DNA from 3 places in the Variovorax palleresanus genome. Region 1 is predicted to be linked to each of the others. Evidence: predicted binding sites of a transcription regulator. Region 1 holds the regulator's gene; each other region holds the start of a gene.
The links. The regulator sigma-54, encoded in region 1, starts transcription at its own class of promoters, with help from an activator protein. The targets are predictions, from matches to a motif close to TGGCANGNAANCTGCTTT.
Positions count from the first base shown of each region.

Region 2: the regulator sigma-54 is predicted to act here: its motif matches at 3,270-3,287, upstream of glnA (type I glutamate--ammonia ligase).
Region 3: the regulator sigma-54 is predicted to act here: its motif matches at 2,548-2,565, upstream of ACJ7Z0_RS17455 (TorF family putative porin).

Region 1 is NZ_JBJNVP010000002.1:3,131,833-3,139,634, reverse strand. It holds gene ACJ7Z0_RS18655 (ATP-binding response regulator) at 1-1,563, shown strand, start outside; gene ACJ7Z0_RS18650 (cytochrome b) at 1,654-2,268, shown strand; gene ACJ7Z0_RS18645 (YceI family protein) at 2,265-2,843, shown strand; gene ACJ7Z0_RS18640 (YceI family protein) at 2,900-3,532, shown strand; gene ACJ7Z0_RS18635 (phospholipase D family protein) at 3,551-5,155, opposite strand; gene rpoN (RNA polymerase factor sigma-54) at 5,166-6,761, opposite strand; gene lptB (LPS export ABC transporter ATP-binding protein) at 6,779-7,573, opposite strand; gene lptA (lipopolysaccharide transport periplasmic protein LptA) at 7,570-7,802, opposite strand, start outside.
Region 2 is NZ_JBJNVP010000002.1:4,336,207-4,344,008, reverse strand. It holds gene ntrC (nitrogen regulation protein NR(I)) at 1-49, opposite strand, end outside; gene glnL (nitrogen regulation protein NR(II)) at 73-1,152, opposite strand; gene ACJ7Z0_RS24185 (hypothetical protein) at 1,156-1,665, opposite strand; gene glnA (type I glutamate--ammonia ligase) at 1,809-3,224, opposite strand; gene ACJ7Z0_RS24175 (competence/damage-inducible protein A) at 3,371-4,171, opposite strand; gene ACJ7Z0_RS24170 (EI24 domain-containing protein) at 4,168-5,043, opposite strand; gene ACJ7Z0_RS24165 (sterol desaturase family protein) at 5,082-6,056, opposite strand; gene ACJ7Z0_RS24160 (polysaccharide deacetylase family protein) at 6,067-6,813, opposite strand; gene ACJ7Z0_RS24155 (YncE family protein) at 6,890-7,802, opposite strand, start outside.
Region 3 is NZ_JBJNVP010000002.1:2,868,082-2,875,883, reverse strand. It holds gene ACJ7Z0_RS17465 (ammonium transporter) at 1-1,244, opposite strand, end outside; gene glnK (P-II family nitrogen regulator) at 1,273-1,611, opposite strand; gene ACJ7Z0_RS17455 (TorF family putative porin) at 1,679-2,503, opposite strand; partial or broken gene ACJ7Z0_RS17450 (magnesium chelatase domain-containing protein) at 2,718-2,930, shown strand; gene ACJ7Z0_RS17445 (hypothetical protein) at 3,031-3,519, opposite strand; gene ACJ7Z0_RS17440 (helix-turn-helix domain-containing protein) at 3,561-3,830, shown strand; gene ACJ7Z0_RS17435 (hypothetical protein) at 4,233-4,397, opposite strand; gene ACJ7Z0_RS17430 (hypothetical protein) at 4,751-5,227, opposite strand; gene ACJ7Z0_RS17425 (TIGR04255 family protein) at 5,230-5,997, opposite strand; gene ACJ7Z0_RS17420 (phospholipase D-like domain-containing protein) at 6,307-7,650, opposite strand; gene ACJ7Z0_RS17415 (hypothetical protein) at 7,687-7,802, opposite strand, start outside.

The DNA.
Region 1 (7,802 bases):
CGCCTGCCCGATCCCTTCACGCCCGAGAATTTGCGCGAGGCACAGCGCCTGCACACCGTGCGCACCGGCATCTGGGAGCTGGCGCACGGACTGGCCGGCGTGCTGCTGTTCAACACGGGCCACGCCGAGCAGCAGCTGCTGCTCGCGCTGATGCTGATGGGAATGACGCTCTCGTCGGCGTTCTCGGTCTCGTTCTACACGCCGGCCACGCAGCTGGCGATCACGCTGCTGCTGGCGCCCGTGATCCTCACCGGGCTGTGGCTCGGCGCGCCGACGATGATGGCCGTGTCGGTGATCGGCATCGGCCTGACCGCGATGATGTGGAAGCTGGTGGCCGAACGCTCGCGCCAGCTCGAGGAAAACATCGGCCTGCGCCTCAACGAGCGCAGCTTGCGCGAGCAGGCGCTGGCCGGCCTGCGCGCCTCCGAACGGGCCCAGGCCGAGCGGCTGCGCTTCTTCTCGGCCGCCAACCACGACCTGCGCCAGCCGGTGATGGCCATCGGCCTGCAGACCGAGGTACTGCGCCAGCAGCTGAACAACGGCGCCGACGCGCCGCTGGTGCAGCACACGGTGGCGTCGCTCGCGCGAGCGCAGCAGGCGCTCGAAGGCCTCACCAACCAGCTGCTCGAAATCGGCCGCATCGAGGCGGCGGCCGATCCGCTGCAGCCGGTGGCGGTGTCGCTGGCGCCGCTCTTGCGCGAGCTGGCGCGCCAGTTCGGCCACGGCCGCGTCAGGTTGCGCTGCCCGGCCGACGCGGTGGCCTGGGCCGATGCCGTCTCGCTGCGCCGCGTGCTGGCCAACCTGGTCGACAACGCCGTCAAGTTCACGCCGCGCGGCCGGGTGCTGCTGGCGGTGCGGGCGCGCCGGCGCGACACCGGGCGCGCCTGGCGCGTCGAGGTGCGCGACAGCGGCATCGGCATTCCCGTGGACTCGCAGGAGCGGGTGTTCGGCGACTTCGAGCAGGTCGGCAATGTCGAACGCAACCTGCAGCGCGGCCACGGGCTGGGCCTGGCGATCGTGCGGCGGCTGGCGGGGCAGCTCGGCATCGAGGTGTCGCTGCGCTCGGCGCCGGGGCGTGGTTCGGTGTTCGGCTTCGAGCTGCCCGCGGCGCCTGCCGATGCGCCGGTGCCGCCGGCTCCTTCGCCGCTGCCGCAACCACCGTCCGACGCGGCGGCGCGCGCATTGCATCCGGGCCTTGCCGTGCTGGTGGTGGAAGACAACGCCGTGGTGGCCGAAAGCCTCAGTGCGCTGCTGAGGCAATGGCAGCTTGCGCCGCGCGTCTACGGCAGCGCGGCCGAGGCGCTGGCGCTGGCCGACCTGCGCGCGCTCGACGCGGCGCTGTGCGACATCCGGCTGCCGGGCGGGCTCGACGGCATCGCGTTGGCGGAACGGCTGCAGCGGCAAAAGCCGTCGCTCACCATCGCGCTGATCTCGGCCGACATCGGCGAAGCCACCCATCGGCTGGCCGCGGAGCGCGGCTGGCACGCGCTGCGCAAGCCGGTGCAGCCGGCCGAGCTGCATGCGGTGCTGCTGCAGGCGCAGCAGGCGTCATCGGGGCACTGACCCCGCCGGCCATGGGCCTGGCACGGCTCGTGCGGTGCCTTCGCCGCTTCCGATATATGCTCCGCGCACAGGCCGCTGGTCCTGCTTCCGATGCCTGCCTACATACCTCCATCTTCCGCCACCGCCATTGCCGAAACGCCCGCGGACCTGCGCTATGGCCCGGTGGCCATGGCGCTGCACTGGCTGCTCGCGGCCATGATCGTCGGCTCGCTGGGTGTCGGGCTCTACATGACCGGCCTGCCGCTGTCGCCGGCCCGCATCAAGCTCTACAACTGGCACAAATGGGCCGGGGTGACGATCCTGCTGCTGTCGGCCCTGCGGCTCTTGTGGCGGCTGCGCCATCCGCCGCCGCCGCTGCCGTCGCATGCGGCCGCCACCATGCCGCGCTGGCAGCGCACTGGCTACCGGGCGAGTCACGCGCTGATGTACCTGCTGTTCCTCGCGGTGCCGCTGTTCGGCTGGGCCTACAGTTCGGCGCTCGGGTTTCCGGTCGTGTGGTTCGGCGTGCTGCCGCTGCCGGATCTCATGCCGGTCGACAAGGAACTGGCCGAGGCCGTGCTGAAGCCGCTGCACAAGGGCAGCGCGTTCACGCTGGCCGCGGTGGCGCTGCTGCACGTGGCGGCGGTGCTCAAGCACCACTGGATCGACCGCGACGGCATCTTGAAACGCATGTGGCCCGCGCCACGCCAGGAATCCGCCAGATGAACCGAGTCTTCCGTCTCTTTCTCGCGGCCGCCGCGTTCGCCGCCCTGGCGCCCGCAGGTGCCGAGCCCGCAACGGCGACCCGGCTCGTGGCCGACAAGAGCCAGATCGCCTTCGTCAGCAAGCAGATGGGCGTGCCGGTGGAAGGCACGTTCAAGAAATTCGACGCGCAGGTGGCATTCGACCCGAGGAAGCCCGAAGGCGGCACCGTCGCGCTGCAGATCGACACGGGGAGCGCATCGCTCGGCGTGCCGATGAGCGACGCCGAACTGCCCAAGGCCCCGTGGTTCGACACCGGGCATTTTCCGCAGGCCAGCTTCCAGTCGAGCGCCATCAAGGCGCTGGGCGAAGGCCGGTTCGAGATGGCGGGCAAGCTCACCATCAAGAACATTTCGCGGCAGGTCACGGTGCCGGTGACCATTGCGCCATCGGGCGGCTACGCGGTGGCGACCGGAAGCTTTACGATCCAGCGGCTCGACTACAAGGTGGGCGACGGCGAATGGACCGACACCTCGGTGGTCGGCAACGACGTGCAGGTTCGCTTCAAGTTCACGCTCGCGGGCCTCGCTCCGCTTTGAGCCCCTTTTTTGTCCTCTCAACTGATTTTGTTTTCACGCCAAGCACGCCCATTGCCATGAAGAAGCTCTTCCTCGCTGCCGCGCTGTCTGCAGCGACCCTTGCCACCCCCGCCCTGGCGCAGGAATACACGGCGCCGCCCGTGGCCGCCAAGCCCGCGGGCGGCCCGGTAAAGAACGCCAGCTACGTGATCGACCCGACCCACACCTTCGTGATGTACGAGATGGGGCACTACGGCACCACCACCAACCGCGGCCGCTTCAGCACCAAGGACGGCTCGGTGCAGATCGACGGCAGCGGCAGCAGCGGCAAGGTCGACATCACGATGGACATCAGCTCCATCAACACCGGCGTCGACCTGCTCAACCGCCACGTGCAAAGCAAGGACTTCTTCAACGTGGCCGAGTTTCCGACCGGCCGCTTCGTGGCGGACCGCATCGAATTCAGCGGCGACAAGGTGGTCGACGTGCCGGGCACGCTCACGCTGATGGGCCAGACCAGGCCGGTCACGCTCAAGGCCGTGCGCTTCAACTGCTACCTGAACCCGCTCATCAACCGCCAGGTCTGCGGCGGCGACTTCGAAACCACGGTGCAGCGCAGCGACTGGGGCATCACCTGGGGGCTGAACTTCGGCTTCGAGAACAAGGTGAAGCTGCTGGTGCAGGTCGAAGCGGTCAACGTGCAGCAATAGGGAACATGAACGGCCGGCCTACAGCAGGCTCTCGGGCGTGAGCGGCGCCAGCAGCTCGAGCATGGCGCGGTCCCAGAAGCCGGAGTCGGGCTCTTCGTTCAGCACGGTGGTCTTGCCGGCGTCCTCGCTGATCCACTCGATGCGCGACTTGCTGCCGTCCTCGGCAAAGCGCAGGCGATAAGCGCCCTGCTGCTTGAGCACGTCGATGAGCTTGAGCGCCTGCTGCGCCATCTCGGGGCTGCGGATGAAAAGGCCGATCTCGGTGTTGTGCGTTTCGGAGCGCGGATCGAAATTCATCGAGCCGACGAAGAGAATGCTCCGGTCGATCACGGCCGACTTGGCGTGCAGCCGGCCGACCGAGGTGCCGAAGAGGCCGAGCCGCACGCTGCGCCGGGTGCGCGTGGTGCTGAGCTCGTACAGGTCGGCCCCCAGCTTCAGCATGTCGGGCCGGTAGCGGCGGTAGGCCGTGTGAACCAGCGGCTCGTCGGTGGCGGCGAGCGAATTGGTGACCACGCTGATCTTCACGTTGCGCCGGCGGATCTCGCGCATCACCTCCAGGCCGGCCTCGCCCGGAATCAGGTAGGGCGAGACGATGGTCACCTCGGAGCGCGCGCGGCGCATCTGCTCCACCACGTTGTAGCGCACGCTGTCGACGTCGAGCAGCGGCACGCCGCCATAGGACGCCGTCTTGCCGATCACGCGGTCGGGCGAATCGGCGTAGGCCTCGGCAAGGGCCCAGATCAGGCCGAGCTTGCCGGTGGCAAGGTCCTCGGCCATCGGGCTGTAGCCGAGCAGGTCGTTGGGGGCGGGCCGCGGCGGCGGCGGCGTGGTGTCGGGGCCGGTGGCGGCTTCGAAGCGCTTTTGCAGTTCTTCGCGCGAAAGGCCCGTGGCCACCACCGACTGGATCGGCCGCACGTACACGCTGTTCCAGTACTGGTCGAACAGGGTGCCGAGACGCGGCATCAGCGCGCCGGTCACGAAGGTGTCGAGATCGAGAAAATTCTCGCCCGCCGTGCGCCTGAAGTACTGGTTGCCGATGTTGCGGCCGCCCGCCACCGCCATCGCGCCGTCGGCGATGAAGAGCTTGTTGTGCATGCGCCGGTTGACGCGGCTGAAGTCGAAGAGCGAGGCCGCGAAGCGCTTGAGCAGACTGCCGCGCCCGGCTGGAAACGGGTTGAAGAGGCGCAGTTCGACGTTCGGCGTGGCGGCCAGGCCGAGCAGCAGTTCGTCCTCGCCCGAAGTGTAGAGGTCGTCCATCAAGAGCCGCACGCGCACGCCCCGCTCCGCCGCATCGCGCAGGGTGCGCAGCAGGTAGCGGCCGGTCTCGTCGTTCTCGATTTGGTAGTACTGCACGTCGAGCGTGCGCTGGGCGCGCCGCGCGAGTTGGATGCGCGTGTCGAAGGCGAAATCGCCGCCCGGCATCAGGCGAAAACCGCTGAGATCGAGGTCGGGCTGCGCGGCCAGCGCGATCTTGCCGAGCGCGGTGTCGGCCGACACCGCCATGGCCCGGGTGGGTGGGCGCGGCGCTTCGTCGGGCAGGGTGGCGCAGCCGGCAACGAGCAGCGCCACCGCCACGGCCAAGACCCAGTGCCCACAGCGCGACAGCAGGCGGCGAGGGGCCATCGACGGCTTTCTACAGCGCCTTGCGGAGGTTGGCGGGCGCGATGCGCAGCGCCTCGCGGTACTTGGCCACGGTGCGCCGCGCGCATTCGATGCCCTGCTCCTTGAGCATCTCGGAAATCTGGCTGTCGGACAGCGGTTTCTTGATGCTCTCGGAACTCACGAACTGCTTGATCAGCGCGCGCACCGCGGTGCTCGACGCATTGCCGCCGGTCTCGGTGCCAAGCGCGGAGCCGAAGAAGTACTTGAGCTCGACGGTGCCGAAGGGCGTGGCCATGTACTTGGCGGTGGTCACGCGCGAGATGGTCGATTCGTGCAGGCCGAGCTCGTCGGCGATCTCGCGCAGCACCAGCGGCCGCATCGCGAGTTCACCGTGCACGAAGTAGCTCTTTTGCCGCTCGACGATGGCGTTGGAGACGCGCAGGATGGTGTCGAAGCGCTGCTGGATGTTCTTGATGAACCAGCGTGCCTCCTGCAGCCGCTGCGACAGCGCCTGGCTGCCCTCGCCCTTGTGCGACTTGAGCGCCCCGGCATAGATGTCGTGCACGCGCAGGCGCGGCATCACCTCGGGGTTGAGCATGACGCGGAACTTGACGTTGGTGCCGCGGCCGATCTTGGTGACGATCACGTCGGGGATCACGATGTTGCGCTCGACATCGACAAAACGGCGGCCCGGCTTGGGCTCCAGGCGCGAAATGATCTGCAGCGCCGAGCGAACCAGCTCTTCGTTGGTGCGGGTGAGCGTGGCCAGGCGCTTGAAGTCGCGCCGCGCGAGCAGCTCCATCGGCTGCTTGCAGATGGCGATGGCGGTCTTGCGGACCAGGGCGTGTTCTTCGGTTTCGTCTTCGCTGGCGAGCGCGCGCAGCTGGATGCCGAGGCATTCGCCCAGGTCGCGCGCGCCGACGCCGGCCGGCTCCAGGCTTTGCAGCAGGCCGAGCGCCACCTGGAAGTGATGCACCAGCTCGTCGAACTGGTCGTTGTCGTCGCCCGCGAGGCCCGAGGCCAGCGCCGGCAGCGAATCTTCGAGGTAGCCGTCGTCGTTGAGCGATTCGATCAGGAAGCGCAGCGCGGCGCAGTCGTTCTCGTTGAGCCGCAGGCTCAGCGCCTGCCGGTGCAGGAAGGACTGCAGCGACTCCTGGCTGCGCGCGAGTTCGGTGGCGTCGGCGCGCTCGTCGTCGCCCAGGTTGTTCTGGCGCGCGGGAGCATCGCTGCCCCACTCGCTGTCGTCCGGCGCCATGTCGACGGTGCCGTCGCCTTCCCAGTCGGGCTCGCGCTCGGTGGCGTCGGCGGCGGGAACGTCGGTTTCGGCCGCGGCCGTGGTTTCGCTGGAGGTGGTGGCCGCGCTGCTCGCCGGAGCCGAGGCGAAGTCGCTCTCGCCGGCCTCGCCCGATGATTCATCGCGCGGCATCGGGGTATCGATGGCATCGAGGCCGAATTCCTCGCGCGCCGCTTCTTCCGCGGTGCGTTCGAGGAACGGGTTCTCGTCGAGCATCTGCTCGACCTCCTGGCTCAGTTCGAGCGTGGAGAGCTGCAGCAGCCGGATCGACTGCTGCAGCTGCGGTGTGAGCGCCAGATGCTGCGAAACGCGAAGGGACAGCCCTTGCTTCATGGAGACCGGCTCCTCCCTTACATCCGGAAGTGCTCGCCAAGGTACACCCTGCGTACTTCGGCGTTGTCGACGATCTCCGAGGGTGTGCCTTGTGCCAGCACATGCCCGTCGCTGATGATGAACGCGTGATCGCAGATGCCCAGCGTTTCACGCACGTTGTGGTCGGTGATGAGCACGCCGATGCCGCGCTCCTTCAGGAAGCTGATGATCCGCTGGATCTCGATCACCGCGATGGGGTCGATGCCGGCAAAGGGCTCGTCCAGCAGGATGAAGCGCGGCTGGGTGGCCAGCGCGCGGGCAATTTCGACCCGGCGCCGCTCGCCGCCGGAGAGCGCGAGCGCGGGGGAATCGCGCAGATGGTCCACGCGCAGGTCGGCCAGCAGCCCCGAGAGCCGCTCTTCGGTGCGCTGCTTCGACAGGGGCGCGGGCTTGCCGTTGCCATCGGGCTCGCGCTGGAGCTCGAGCACGGCACGCACGTTTTCCTCGACCGTGAGCTTGCGGAAGATCGAGGCTTCCTGCGGCAGGTAGCTCAGGCCCATGCGGGCGCGCCGGTGGATCGGCATGTGCGCAATGGGTTCGCCGTCGATGGTGATCTCGCCGGCGTCGGCCCGCACCAGGCCCACGATCATGTAGAACGAAGTGGTCTTGCCGGCGCCGTTGGGGCCCAGGAGCCCCACGACTTCGCCCTTTTGAACGTCGAGCGAGACATCCTTGACGACCTTGCGGCTACCGTAGCTTTTTTGCAGGCCGCGCACCACCAGGCGGCTGCCCGGCGTGCCATCGGCGGTGTGGCTTCCAGCGGTTTCTATCACTTGCGCCCTTCCCCTTCGCTGCCGCTGAGCGTGGTGCTCGGCCGCAGGCCGGCACCGGGTGCCGGCTGGGGCGCTGCTGGCGCGGCCCGTCCGCCGGCCGGCGCCGAGGCGCCTGGCGCGGGCGCCGTGGCGCTCTTGGGCGTCAGGATGGTCTTCACCCGCCCACCGCCCGCGGGGGCATTCACCCCGGTGTTGGGCGGCACGGTGGAACCGTTGACCGTGTAGGTGT
Region 2 (7,802 bases), 1.2 Mb from region 1:
GCACGAAGCGGATCGATTGGTCGTCATCAACTATCCAGATCGGCTTCATGCATCTCCTTGTTGCCGTGGCTGCTAGGGCAGCGGTATCAATATCTTGAAATCGGTTCGGCCCGGGACGCTGTCGCACTCGATCACGCCGTGATGCTGTTGCACAAAGGTTTGCGCGAGCGTCAATCCGAGCCCTGTACCGCCTTCCCGGCCCGATACGAGCGGATAGAAGATGCGGTCCTTGATCGTGTCCGGCACACCCGGTCCATTGTCGATGACATGCAATTCCAGTGCCAATCGATACCACTGCTTGTTGAATATCACCTGCCGGGCGATTCGCGTCCTGAAAGTGATCTGCGCATCGCCGGCGGCGCGGCGCTCGGCCAGGGCCTGCGCGGCGTTGTGGACGATGTTGAGCGTGGCCTGGATCAGCTGCTCGCGGTCGCCGCGGAACTCGGGAATCGAGGGATCGAAGTCGCGCTCGATGTGCAGGTCGCGCGGAAACTCCGCCAGGATGACGGAGCGCACGCGCTCGCACACTTCGTGGATGTTCACGTCGCCCACCACGTGCGGGCGCCGGTGCGGCGCCAGCAGCCGGTCGACCAGCGTCTGCAGCCGGTCGGCTTCGTGGATGATGACTTGCGTGTACTCGATGAGGTCGCGCGACTCGACCTCCATCTGCAGCAATTGCGCCGCGCCGCGAATGCCGCCCAGCGGGTTCTTGATTTCGTGCGCGAGGTTGCGGATGAGTTCCTTGTTGGCCTGCGCCTGGTCGATCAAGCGCTCTTCGCGGTCCTGGCGCACCTGCTGCTCGAGCGGCGACATCTCGATGATGAGTTCGCCCGTCTTGTCGCCTTGCGCCAGCGTGACCTGCACCGGCATCAGTTCGTGGTTGACGCGGCGCAGAAACGCCTCGTAGCGCAGCGTGGCAAAGTCGTTGCTGCGCGCACCGTCGATGGCGGTGCGCAGAACGTGCGGCTCGTGAAAGCAGGCACCGAACTGAGAACCTTCGAGCGTGCGGCGCGACGTGCCCAGCGCGTCTTCGAGCGCCGCATTGGCGAACAGCACCGAGCCGTTGGTGCTGACCACCGCAATCAGCGTGGACAGCAGGTCGAAGGACTGAAAGCGCAGGCCGGCGCCAGTCGCCTTCTTCCCGAACACCATGGTTTACTGCTTGGCCGGCAGACGGCCGAGTTCGCGGCGGATGCCCGCGATGTCGCTCTCGTTGCGCGCCAGCTCGGCTTTCATTCCAGCCACGCGATCGAGGTATTTCTGGTAGTTGCGGCCTTCGCTGCCCTGCTTTTCGGGCTCGCCGTTGTTGTATTCCTTCTGCAGTTCCGCCTGGCGGGCCTCGGCCTTCTTCAGTTCGGCCTCGAGCACCGAGCGTGCTTCGCCGTCGCGGGCGCGCTGGTCGACGCCCTCGACGCGCGGGCTGCCGGCCGGCGCACGCGCCGCGGCCGGCCCGGAACCGCTGCTCGCCGAACCGCCGCCCGAAGGCTTGGTGCCCTGCACGACGGTGACGTTGCCGCCTTCGAGAACCTTGCAGCCCTTTTGCTGCGCCACGGTTGCATTGTTGGTGTATTCATTGCCGCAGCGCCACACGCGCTCCTGAGCCGACGCCGGCAAGGCGACGGCGAACAATGAACCAGCCAGGAAAATGAGGGAAGCAGTCTTCATGAGAATCGGTGGATGGCGCGACAAAGGTGCATTTTCCTGCAATTCGACCCCATCGGTGACAAGATGTTCCGCGTCAACGAAAAAGGACGGCCGCAGCCGTCCTTTTTGTCTTACTTAACCATCAGGGGCTTGCGCCCACCGATTTAGAGTGAGTAGTACATGTCGAATTCGACCGGGTGCGTCGCCATGCGGAAGCGCGTGACTTCCTGCATCTTGAGATCGATGTACGCATCGATGTACGCGTCGGTGAACACGCCGCCCTTGGTCAGGAACGCACGGTCCTTATCGAGGTATTCCAGAGCCTGGTCGAGGCTGTGGCAGACGGTCGGGATCAGCGCGTCTTCTTCCGGCGGCAGGTGGTACAAGTCCTTGCTGGCGGCTTCGCCCGGATGGATCTTGTTTTCCACGCCGTCGAGACCGGCCATCAGCAATGCAGCAAAGCCGAGGTACGGGTTCATCAGCGGATCGGGGAAGCGCGCTTCGACGCGGCGGCCCTTCGGGTTGGCCACGAACGGGATGCGGATCGAGGCCGAGCGGTTCTTGGCCGAGTAGGCCAGCTTCACCGGGGCTTCGAAGCCGGGCACCAGGCGCTTGTAGCTGTTGGTGCCGGGGTTCGTGATGGCGTTCAGGGCACGGGCGTGCTTGATGATGCCGCCGATGTAGTGCAGCGCGAAGTCCGAGAGGCCCGCATAGCCGTCGCCTGCGAACAGGTTCTTGCCGTCCTTCCAGACCGACTGGTGCACGTGCATGCCGGAGCCGTTGTCGCCGACGATGGGCTTGGGCATGAAGGTGGCGGTCTTGCCGTAGGCGTGGGCCACGTTGTGGATCACGTACTTCTGCAGCTGGACCCAGTCGGCGCGTTGCACGAGCGTGCTGAACTTGGTGCCGAGTTCCATCTGGCCGGCATTGGCCACTTCATGGTGATGCACTTCGACCGGGATGCCGAGCGATTCGAGCACCAGGCACATTTCCGAGCGCATGTCCTGGAAGCTGTCGACCGGGGGAACCGGGAAGTAGCCGCCCTTGACCGCGGGACGGTGGCCGGTGTTGCCGTGCTCGTATTCCTTGTCGGTGTTCCAGGAGGCTTCTTCGGAGTCGATCTTGACGAAGCAGCCCGACATGTCGTTCTTCCAGCGAACGCCGTCGAACACGAAGAATTCGGGTTCCGGACCGAAGTAGGCGGTGTCGCCCAGGCCCGAAGCCTTCATGTAGGCCTCTGCGCGCTTGGCGAGCGAACGCGGATCGCGCTCGTAGGCCTTGCCGTCGGCGGGGTCGATCACGTCGCAGGTCAGGATCAGCGTCGTTTCTTCGAAGAAGGGATCGATGTTGGCGGTGTTGGGGTCGGGCATGAGCTGCATGTCCGAGGCTTCGATTCCCTTCCAGCCAGCGATGGACGAGCCGTCGAAAGCGTGGCCCGAGGTGAATTTGTCTTCATCGAAAGCCGAGACGGGCACGGTCACGTGCTGCTCTTTGCCACGGGTGTCGGTGAAGCGGAAGTCGATGAACTTGACCTCGTTTTCCTTGACGAGCTTGAGTACATCGGCGACGGTCTTTGCCATCAGTTTCTCCTGAGTTGGATGGTGGTTAGGAATACAGGGACGAAGGATGCAGTTTCTGTGCCATTGTCGCCTCTTCGGAAGAGGCGCCGGCAAGGGCCGCAAACCCCAAAAAAAGGCGAGAAATCACTAATTTGGTGCATTCAAAACTAGCGCACCAATTCCGGGCCAAGCTTCGCATCATAGGCGTGCAGGCCCTCGATCAGCTGCGCGTAGGCGGCTTCAAGGCGAACGGGATCGCCCTTGACCCCGAGTTCGATGTGGCGGCCGTACTCGGGATGGTCGACGCTGGGCAGGCTGAACACCTTGATGCCCGCGTGCGCCGCTTCGATGGCCTCCATCAGAGGCGTGAGCGTTGCTTCCATGGCGCCAAAGACGATGACCGATTTTTCGGCCGCCTGCCCGCTGGTGAACATGTGCGCGTAGCGGCTGTCGAGCACCGATTCGATCATCGGCCACGCCATGACGGGAAAGCCAGGTACGAAGTGGACGTGATCGACGCTGAAGCCCGGAATCTTGTTGTACGGGTTGCGGATGATCGTGGCGCCCTTGGGAAACACGCCCATGTTGAGGCGGTGGATGTTGTCCGGCCGATCCGGCTCGTAGGCAATGCCCTGTTCGCGCGCGGTGTCCTGCATGCGCTCGCGGATCAGCAGCTCGGCCTCGGGATGCAGTTCGAGCGGCAGCCGCAGGGCCAGGGCGGCGCATTGCCGCGTGTGGTCGTCCGGCGTGGCGCCGATGCCGCCGGTCGAAAAGACGATGTCACCCGAGGCAAAGGCCCGGCCGAGCGCCGCCGTGATGCGCGCCGGCACGTCGCCCACGTATTCGGCCCAGCCAAGCTGCAGGCCGCGCGCGGCGAGCAGCTCGATGACCTTGGGCATGTGCTTGTCGGCACGCTTGCCCGAAAGAATTTCGTCGCCGACGACGATCAGTCCGAATGCACGGGTCATGGGGATTTCCACTGAGAAAGAACGGCCTGGTCGGCTTCGAGGGCTGGGGCGCTTTCGGCCGAAGCGGCGGCGGCTCCGCGCTGGGCACGCAACTGCGCCAGGGCATCGAGGCAATAGTGGCCGAACCAGAGCGCCGAAAAGGCAAATACCAGCGTGTAGATCCAGATGGCGAGCGGCACCAGCACGAAGAAGGCGGCGGCAAACAGCAGGCCCGAGGCCCAGACGATGCTGGGCGCGGCCCCCAGGTACCCGCACAGCACGCCGATGCATAAAAGCGGCAGCCGGTGCGCGCGCAGGATGGTGGCCCGCTCTTCGGGGCTTGAGTGCTCGGCCAGCGCATCGAAGCTCATCACGCGGTAGGTGAGCCAGCCCCAGATCAGCGGTGGCAGGACGAGCACCAGCGGGGGAATGAGCCAGAGCGGCATGGAAACCACGAGCGCCACCAGCGCCAGCACAGTCACGCCGAGCGAGCGCGCCACGCTGCCGAAGAAAGAGGCGCCCTTCTTGCGCTCCAGCGCGGGAAAGCGGCGGTGCGCCACCAGTGCCGTGAGCGGCGGCGCCATGAGGCCGGCCACGATCAGGAGCGAGACGACCACGATCAGCGGGGTGGCGGCCACCACGACCACCAGCGGCGCCAGCACGGCCGTGACGTCACCCGAAAAGAGCCGCCCGATCCAGCCCCAGAAGCTCGACAGCAGGGGCCAGGCGTCGAGCGCCTCGCGGGTCCATGCCACGGTGGCGTCCCAGAAGAAATAGCCGAACCCTGCGGCCAGCAGCACCATCAGGCCCAGGGGCAGCAGCGACAGCACGATCACGCGCGGCAGCATGCAATAGGCGACCGCGCGCCAGAAAGAGTCGAGGAGCAGGCGCATTGGGTGCGAAGGATAACCGGCTCGGTTCGGGCCGGCGCTCAGCCGCGGCCGACCATCCGCTTCAGGCCGAGCCATTGCTGCGCCCAGAAGCCGCTCCCGTAGTCGCGCAGCCGTCCGTCGGCGCCGGGCTCGACCTGGTCGCGGATGCCGGTCGGGTCGTAGCGCGGCTCGAAGTTGACGGTGCGAAAGAGCATGTCCCACCAGGGCAGCAGCACGCCGAAGTTGTGCCCGCCCAGCGTGTGGGCGCCACGCGATTCATGGCCCAGGCCGATGCTGTGGTGCAGCCTGTGAAAGCGCGGGCTGATCCACAGCCGCTCGCCAATGGCGCCGAAACCGAGCTTCAGGTTGGCATGCTGCAGGCTTTCGCTGAGCTGCGTGAAGGCCACGAAGGCAATGAACTGGCCGGGCGCGACGCCGATCAGCTGCGCCACGATGACGATCAGGGTGTCGTGCACGATGTCGTCGAGCAGATGGTTGCGGTCGTCGCTCCACATGGTCATCTGGCGCTGCGAATGGTGCAGCGAATGCAGGCCCCACCACCAGTTGAACTGGTGCTGGCCGCGATGGATCCAGTAGCCGACAAAATCGAGCACCACGAGGTAGATTGCAAACGCGACCCACGGCACGTCGGTGACGCCGGGCCAGGCCTCGTCGAGGTGGAAGGTGCCCCAGCCCGCGGTGCGCAGGCTCCCGATGGCTTCGTCGAAGAGCGGCTCGAGCGTGAAGAACATGGCCAGGCGGAACACGCCGAGGCGATGGATCAGCGTGTAGAGAACGTCGATGCGAATGGCGCGGCGGTCGGTGACCGGCTCGGCGGCCCGCCAGCGCTGCAGCGGACCGATGACCGCGAGCAGCACCAGGACCTGGATCAGGCCGACCAGCAGCCAGCCGGTGGCGTCGAAGGCATCTTCGGTCCAGCCGCCGAGGCCGACGGCATAGACCAGGGGCTGGATCACCGTCTCGAAAAACCAGCCCTGCAGCGCGGAAAAGGCGTCCGTCAACCAATCGATCACGGCAGGGGCCTCAGGGGTGGGACGCGATCCAGGCGCGGTAATCGGGGTGCTGGCGCAGGGTTTCGAAGCAGAAACCCTTGGCCTTGAGCCCGACGATCAGCGGCTCGAGGTTGGCCGGCGCCCACGGGTCCTTGCGCGACCAGATGCCCAGGTGCGCGAGCAGGATGTCGCCGGGGCGGATGGTCTCCAGCGCCTGCGCCAGGAGCTTTTCGTTGCTGAATTTCTCGCTCGGCAACTCGTCGCCCAGGAACCCGGCGGGCGACCAGCCCACGTGTTCGAAGCCGCAGGCCTTGGCTGCGGCGAGCAGCCGGGTCGAGGTCTTGCCGCCCGGCGCGCGGTACAGCGGCAGCGGCTTCTTGCCGGTGATGAGGGCCAGCCGCTCGGAGGCCTTGCCGATGTTGGCGCAGTACTCGGCCGCGGTCCAGGTGAACTCACGCCCAGCGAACGCGCCCGCCGAGGGCTTGATGCGAAAGCTCGGCTCCACCCCTTTGAGGTCGCCGCGCCAGTACGCATGGTCGTAGGTGTGGGAGGCGAATTCGTGGCCTTCGGCCGCCCTCGCCTTCCACCATGGGGCCCAGTGGCTGTCGAGGCTGTCGCCGTCGGTCTGGGTGCGTTCGGCGGCGGCAAAGAAGGTGACGCGTATGTTCTGGCGCTTGAGCACGTCGGCCACCAGCGGAGCGACGCCCATGTGGCCGGTGTCGAAGGTCAGGTAGACCGGCTTTTCGCAGGAAGCGCCTTGCGCCCACGCGGCCGGCATCGCGGCGCAGGCGATGGCAAAAACGGCCCCGGAAACGCTGCGAAGCCGGATCTGCCGGATTGCCACCGGGACCCGCTCAGATTCTTTTTGCATGTTCCAGGGTCCAGACGCCGTGCGGCGACCGGCCGACATTGATCTGGCGCACGACCTTCTGGCTTGCCAGGTCGACCACGCTGAGCTTCTTGGCCCAGCGCGAAGTAACGTACAAGGTCTTGCCGTCGGCGGAAACGTCCATGCAGTCGGGGCCGCCCGGCACGGGGTATGTTGCGCTGACCTTGAGCGTCGCCAGGTCGATCCGGCTGATGGTGTTGGCCACCCGGTTGCTCACGAAGACGCTCTTGCCGTCGCCGGCCGAACGGAAGGCGTGCGCGCCCTTGCCGGTCGGGATCTTGCCGACGAGCTTGGGCTCGGCGCCCGCCACGTCGAACACCTGCACCCCGTCGCTGCCGGTCAGGCCCACCAGCAGGGTCTTGTCGCCGTGCGTGCCAAAAATGTCGGCCGGCATGGGGCCGGTGGCCATGCGCCAGCGGATGGTCTGCGTGGGCAGGTCGACGGCGATGAGTTCGTCGCTGTCCTGCATGGTCACGTAGGCAATGGTGCTGGTGGCGTCGATCCAGATGTGGCTGGGCGTCTTGCCGGTGGCAATGCGCTTGGCGAGCTTCAGGTCCTTGCCGTCCCAGCGGTAGACGTCGACGTGGTTGAGCCGGTTTCCGGCGGTGACGAACCACTTCATGTCGCGCGAGAACTGCAGCTGGTACGGATCGATGATGCCGTAGACCACGCGCTGCACTTCGGCGGTTTTGGGGTTGAGAAAAGTCAGTGAATCGCCCGCCGAATTGGCCACGATGACCGACTTTTCGTCCGGCGTCATGTAGATGTGGTGCGGCTCCTTGCCGGTGGCGATGCGCTGCTTTTCGGTCCAGTCGGCCGGGTTGATCACGCTGACGCTGGCATCCAGCGAATTGAGCACGAAGATCGGCGGGGCTTCG
Region 3 (7,802 bases), 260 kb from region 1:
CCGTGCACGCCGAACACGTCGAGCGAGTCGTCCGCGCCCAGCAGCTTCTTGAGGCCGTTGACGCCCCAGAGGCAGGCGAAGCCGGCGATGAAGCCGATGATGATGGCGCCCATCAGGCCGACGTTGCCGGCGGCCGGGGTGATGGCCACGAGGCCTGCAACGGCGCCCGAAGCGGCACCCAGCATCGAGGCCTTGCCGCGCATCAGTGCTTCACCGATGCACCATGCGAGCACCGCGGCTGCGGTGGCGGTGAAGGTGTTCATGAAGGCGAGTACGGCGCTGGTGCCGGCTTCGAGGGCCGAACCTGCATTGAAGCCGAACCAGCCAACCCACAGCAGCGAAGCGCCGACCATGGTGAGCGTGAGCGAATGCGGCGTGAAGGCTTCCTTGCCGTAGCCGACGCGCTTGCCGATCACAAAGGCACCGACCAGGCCGGCGACAGCGGCGTTGATGTGCACCACGGTACCGCCTGCGAAGTCGAGAGCGCCCCATTGCCAGATCAGGCCGGCCTTGGCGTTCTGTGCATCCACCACGTTGGCGGCGGTGTAGGCGTCCGGGCCCATCCAGAACCAGACCATGTGCGCGAGCGGCGCATAGCTGAAGGTGAACCAGATCACCATGAACAGCAGCACGGCCGAGAACTTGGCGCGCTCGGCGAAAGCACCCACGATCAGGCAGCAGGTGATGCCGGCGAAGGTGGCCTGGAAGGCGGCGAACAGCAGCTCGGGGATGTAGACGCCCTTGCTGAAGGTGGCGGCGGGCGCGAACACGCCAGTGGCCGGATCGAAGATCCCCTTCATGAAGAGCCGGTCGAATCCGCCGAAGAAGGCATTCCCCTCGGTGAACGCAAGGCTGTAGCCATAGATGAGCCACAGCACCACGATCATCGAGAAGGTGACCATCACCTGCATGAGCACCGACAGCATGTTCTTGCTGCGCACCAGGCCGCCGTAGAACAGGGCCAGGCCGGGGACGGTCATCATGATGACGAGCAGCGTGGACAGCATCATCCAGCTGGTGTCACCCTTGTTGAAAGAAGGAGCGGGAGCCGCGGCGGGCGCTGCCTCGGCGGCGGCAGGGGCTGCTGCAGCCGGGGCGGCAGCAGCAGGCGCGGCCGCGGGTGCCGGAGCAGCGGCAGCCGGTGCCGATGCAGCCGGCGCTTCCGCGGCGGGCGCGGGCGCCTGTGCGAAAGCGGCAGTGAGCACGCTCAAGCCGAGCGCAAGAGAGACAAGCAGTTTTTTCATAGTCGTTGTTCTTTCGAGCCTGGGCTGGTCAGAGGGCTTCGCGGCCCGTTTCGCCGGTGCGGATGCGCACGACCTGCTCGAGGTTGTAGACAAAAATCTTTCCATCGCCGATCTTGCCGGTGCGCGCCGCACCCTCGACGGCTTCGATCACGCGGTCGACGAGGTCGTCGGACACCGCCGCTTCGATCTTGACCTTGGGCAGGAAGTCGACCACGTACTCGGCGCCACGGTACAGCTCGGTGTGGCCCTTCTGGCGGCCAAAACCCTTGACTTCCGTGACCGTGATGCCTTGCACGCCGATGGCCGACAGTGCTTCGCGCACCTCGTCGAGCTTGAACGGTTTGATGATGGCTGTGACCAGCTTCATGACTTTCTCCTTCTTGGATGGAATGAATGGTGCGGCAGCTTGGGCCGCACCTTGTTCTTGTGCTTGTTTACAGCGTCTTGCTGAGCGTGACGATGAAGCGCGCCTTGTTCGGCGAGTAGGTCTGCTGGCCGAAGGTGCCGAAGCCGAAGTCGACGCCCGGGTTGCTCACCGCCAGGTAGGAGCTCTTCTTGTTGGCGCCCTGCACCGAGCCGGCCAGTGCCAGGCCGTTGCCGAAGTCATACGACACGCCCACGTTGTAGTCCACGTAGCTCTTGTAGCCCAGGCTGCGGATGTCGCTGGACATGCGGGTGTAGCCCACGGCGGCCTTCAGCGTGAGCTTGGGCACGATTTCCTTGCTGTAGGCCAGGTTCAGGTAGCCGGTGTTGCGGCCCTTCAGGCCCGAACCCGACTTGTAGCCGGCGTAGCCGAAGTAGTCCTTCGACACCGTGTGCGAGTACTTCAGGGTGAACGAGCCGACGGCTTCGTCGGCCCAGGTGCCCGCGCCGTACAGCTCGGTGGTGTTGCCGATGGAGTTGCCCGGGTAGATGTAGGTGAGTGCGCCCACGTCCAGGTCGAACGGGCCGGCCTTGAACTTGTAGCCGCCGTAGAGGTCGCTCTCGATGCTGTTGCCCTGCAGCCAGTTGACGCTGGAGTTCCAGTTGCCGACGTAGAAGCCGCTTTCGCCGAACGCGTAGTCGAAGCCGCCCTGGATGGCGGGCTTGAAGCCCTTGGTCTTCGCGTAATCGTTCTTCCCGATCATGTCCTGGTCCTGCCCGCGGAACTTGTAGTTGCTGGTCAGGGCCACGTTGCCCGTAAGTTGGGCGCTCGCCAGCATCGGCAGGGCGGCAAGGGCGGCCACGGCCATTGCCTGGGCGAATTTACGGTGCATCATCGAGACTCCTCGGGGTTGGTTGGAAGTTGGGGGGACACCGTTTCGTAGCAGGGAGCGTGCCAAAGTGCTCGTTCACCCTTCGAAGCGCCTGTGGCCCGCCGATCCACAAACCCCGATGAAAAATTACAAACGTTTCATGTGCGGGGCTTCCAGGCCCCGGCGGTGCACGAGCCCAACCCAAAATGGGAGCACCACAATGGGGAGAGTAATAAAAATGAGCCTGTCTTTGGTGCAAAGCCGTGCTTTGCTTGGGCTGGAAGCGGCCAGTGTCACGGTTGAGGTGCATTTGGCCAACGGCCTGCCGAGCTTCACGCTCGTCGGGCTGGCGGAAACCGAAGTCAAGGAAGCCCGCGAGCGCGTGCGGTCGGCCATCCAGAATGCCGGCCTCGAATTTCCGAACAACAAGCGCATCAGATGTAGTCAAGCGCTTTTTTTCTCAGCTGAGCAAGGTAGCGTCGTGACTACGCTTTCCCTCCCGTTTTGGGGTACGGAAAAACTTGGCCAATCGAATGTGGATAACTCTTGACCTAGGCGCGCTTGCTTTGCGCATGTAAATCCACGCCGGCAATCTCCGAATCCCTCCATCTAACTGCGGTTCTCTGCACGTTGGCCGTTTCGATCACCTCGAACTCCGGGTCGACGAATGACCCCAGGCTTGTATCGAACATCAGAGCAGCTGAGTTGCTCTGACCGTTAACCCTGCACTCCCAAAGCGCGCTGCACCTAGCCAGGGCGATCGAGTCCGTGCGGATCAGGTATTGCGGTAGGACAACATGGAGCTTGCTGCTCTCCCATCGCTGTCCCAGCAAGATACCCAGCGCGTCGCTGGCGCGCGTCGCCAAATAGCAGTTCCATCGCTGGAAGTCATCCTCGCCGACCGCCCTTGGAAGTACTTGGATATGCCACAACGGCACATTGAAGCACTGCTCGACGAAATGAAACTGCTGCACCTTCTGACCTTGATCCCCAGGAAACGGAGGAATGTGGATCTCAAAACGACTGTCGACACGAAACATTGGGAGGCCCTTATGTGGAAGATCGTCCGTGGTGCGATCGTATGCATTCGCGGACGATTTTGTCCATGCCGACCCCTTCGCCCCAACACGCGCTGGATCCTGCGCTGGTGGCGCTGGGAATGGCTATTCGCGCGACCCGCCAAGCGCGCGGACTCACGCAGGAGGAGTTAGCTCATAGGAGCAAGGTCGATAGGTCTTACATGAGCAGCATTGAGCGAGGGACTCAGAACCCCGGCGTCATGGTTGTGGTTCGCATTGCTGCCGGAATCGGGATTTCCGTGGCAGAACTGGCCGCAGAAGCCGGGCTGTAGAACAACCGCGGTCAGCCGGGCGCCTTAGCTCTTGAATTAGAGAAACGTGATCTCCCATGCGTTAGTCACCATCAGCGCCCGCGAGAAATCCGGGGCGAACGGCATAGCTTCCGCAGTCCTGGCCTCTGGTGGGAAAAAGCGGCCACAGTCAACCAGCGTCCTGTCGCTTGGCGATGCGGTCTCGCAAGAATGACCACGTGTGCTTTTCCGGCCCGCGAACCGGACTCCTTTGGGACTGTCACGGACTTCAAGCCACTTCAGCGCCGCGGCGGTCGGTGACAGGATACCGGTGGAAGGCGGCCCCTCTTCGCCAGTCAACGCCTTGCTTTGAGAGGGCACCGATTCAGTGATCTGCGAAACCCGCCGCGCAACGGCACGTCATCGATGACGCGCACTTCTTCCTCAGGCGCGACCGGCATCCTGCCAGTAGAGCCCGTTCTGGTCTTTGCTAGCGACCAGCCTCGAAATGGCAAACGGCCTGAAAGAGGAACTGCTGAACGGCAAGTCGGCCCGGCGCATCTTCTTGGCGGGGCCACGTTTCAACACCAGGCTGAGGCCGAATTCCACTGTGGGGATCGCCTTCGTGACGAGGCTCGTGCGCGCAGTCAAGACTGCCGTTGGCCGCGGATAGTGGCATTCCTTGGACGGCTTGGACAGGAAGGACGGCCAGCACACCATTCTTTGAAGGGGCAATCACTTCGCCCTTCGGCCGAGCCAGCAACCATTCCCGAAGCACTTGCAGCTTGGTCTGGTAGTCGGCAGCCCCCTGATGAAGGAATTCAAGCCAGTTCACAGAAACATAGGCTTCGTGGCCCGCCTCTGTGTAGCGCAATTCGAATGCCGCCGGAGTCGGCCTTCCCCCATCAACCTGAGCTGCACGGCATGTGCGAGCGACCGAATCAGTGAGTGGCAACGGCACTTCAGCGCGAGATGATTCTTGCTGCCTGCGTATGCTCCGCAATGAAGAAAGCAATCTGGCTCTTTCCCCAATGCCTCTGTGCACCTTCACCAGTACCAACGGAGATCGCAAAGTCTATTTCGTACCGGTTAGCAAAGCGAATGGTCAAACATGCACCATCCCTTTCCCAGGTGGCGATCAAACTTCCATCGGATTCGGCGCCCAGCAACGGGAGACTGGCCCATGGCTGGTGGCGCATGAATACTGAAAATGCCTCTCTGGAGAAATCATTCAGCGACTTTGAATAGTCCTCGAAGAACGCGTAATCCAGGGCAAGCAGCTTCCGTTCGACCGCTTGGAATCGATCCAACTCCTCCAAACCATTTCCGATCACGGCACCCGATGGCGGCACGCCGAACGCGCGAGGATCTTGAAAGGGCTGTCCAAAATTGGAGAGGCCACGTGAGGCAGGGTTGGGGAGCACCGCTTCGTATGTCATTTCTACTCCTGGAGTTCCCAAATCTTATGCATTTGACTGGATGTCAGGTCCTTGAACGCAGCAACCAAGAAATCATGGGCCACATTGATCCAGTCTTCGTACGACTCACCTTCGACCAACGCCGCGTGGGCAGTCAGCTCCAGCCTGATGGCATCATTGCCCGTTTGCACGTTTTTCGCGATTCCCAGTTGGACATCAAGTACCCCCTTTGCCTCTGGCAGAGGAAAATTCAGCATCCTGGAAAAGCCACTCGGCGGAGGCAAAAAACGTTCGTTTTTATTCCAGAAGAAGTCACACAACGATTGTTGCGCAATTTCCGTTGGCGAAGCTTCCTTTATTTCGATGAAATTGACATACGTGATTTCACCACCCGTCGTCTGGAAAGGACGACCCGTGAGCTCGACGGCGACCTCATTCAACAGCTCCCAGATGTCCAAACTCTCACGAAGCAAGGCCGGAAATCGGCCATATTGCACTCCGGCCGGCCGTTGCCGCCAGTTGTAATAGAAGCGATTTTGTTGGAGCTGAACCAGCATCGCCTGGTCGGCCGACACATACCAAACCCGTGGCTGCACGGTGCCTGGGTCCAGGAAAACAATCTCTTGGGGCGAGAACACCGGTTGGGTTTGCTCAACTTTCGGGAATCGATCACGGATCTTGCTCCAGAACGTTCCAAAGTAGGGCGCGACGAAGTCAGGCCGCTGGAGGAAGTGCCTTCCGAGCACAACTTCATTGACCGGCGGTTTTCCGAAAGTGATTTGGTCGGCCACGAGTGTCCCCATGCGGGCAACTGTAGCAAGAATTTTCGCGGAAGCTGAGAGTGCTTTAGAGCGAGGGCTGAGCGACCACCCCTCAATGCGCCTCGGCACATGCCGAACGGATCGCCCGAACATGGCCAAACCGATTCCATCCTCCATCGAGACCAATCGGATCCGGCTGGCTGTACCGCCCCGATGCGGCTGTTCAGGGGTGCGTGGAAAGGCGCGTGAGCGCAATCCAGCGTTTGAAGCTGGAGTCGGTCTCCTTGGCTGTCGCAGAACCAGTTCAGGACAGGCTCCTGAGCGATACCTGTAGAAAGCTCAGACTTCGCGATAGTCGGCAGCGGCGACCTGGATGTAGCCGCCCTTGCGCACCGTCTCCGGACCGATGGTCTTCGCGCCTGGAGACGGCACCTTGGACGCGGCGGTCGCCCAGTCGGACTCAAAGATCTTGGTGAAATAGTTCGCGATCGGCTTGTTGGTAAGCAAGATTCCGGCCTCTCGGTTCTTGCTTACTGCCGAATCCGACCAGTTCTGCGAGCTCACGAGCACGGTGGCGCCATCGACGATGATCATCTTGTTGTGGCAGTGGACGAACCGGTCCTCGTTGATAAACCGGATGTTGGCGCCGAGCATCAAGTTATACGTGTCTTTCAGGTGCTTGAGATTCAACTTCTCCTTGGGCACGTCTTTGGCGTCGAACAGCTTGCCCAGCACGATGCGGATGTCGAGGTCAGGATTGGCCTCGACAGCCTCGGCCACGGCGTCCAGCAGGATGGTGATGTCGGCCTGCGCGCCGCGGATGTACTGCTGCTCGATGAGGATGGATTTCCTGGCTGTGCGCAGGACGTCCGGCATCACGTCCATGTAGTTGTCGGGACTGAGCACGGGAAGGATCGGCAGGGGCTTATCCGCGCTGAACTGGAAACTCTTGCTCTTGAACAGGTCCTTGGGGATCTTCGTGGGCGCGGCCTCAACGAGGAACATCGGCTCCTCCGCACGGACCGCGCCTAGGGCTTCCGGGCCACTCAGCTCGAGCTCGATGTCCGAGCGCAGCACCTTCGTGAAGAAAGTGGCGAGCTTGCGTGACTTGATGGCCAAGCCCGTATCTCGGTTACCAGTGCGGAAGTTGTCCGGGTCTCCGCCGTCGAGCTCATTGAGAGGAATGCTGTGGTCGGAGTAATTGCCGCTTTGCACGAGCGTCCAGACGTCATCGATCACTATGAATTTCTGGTGACACGACGAGAAATACTTGGACCGCTGGCTGGAGCAGGCGGGTGCGGGCACACACTCAGCGCCCATTTCCTCCAGGGATTGCACAACTCGCTCTTCCTTCTGGCCGTCCAGGTCCAGCATGAGCGTGACCTCCACGCCACGTCCCAGGGCGTCGAGCACCAGCTTTTTCATGTACGTCGACGAAAAGTCGTAGATGCCGATGCGGATCGACTTCTTAGCAGCGTCGAAGAACTTCTTCGTCACCGCGTATGTGGAGTCCGGGGAAGCGTACGCGATGACTTCGTCGGTGACGTTCACCGGGCGTATGTTTGCGAGCCGCTCGTACTGCGACAACCTGCAGTTGCGCGGCACCAGTTCCAGTTCGAACTCCGCGGCCCTCACGGCCTGGGGGCCATCTTGCGGGAGCTTGCGTTCTACGAATGCGGGCATGTTCATCCTCTTCCTGCCATTGGCGGGTAAAAAGCGTCACTCCGGCTTGAAGGGTTCTGACTCCCGGACGACGAGCGGTACTTCTACTTCCTTGGTGCCCAGACTGACCTTCAGCTGGTTGGGCAAGCTTTTTCCGAACTTCTGCGGAACGT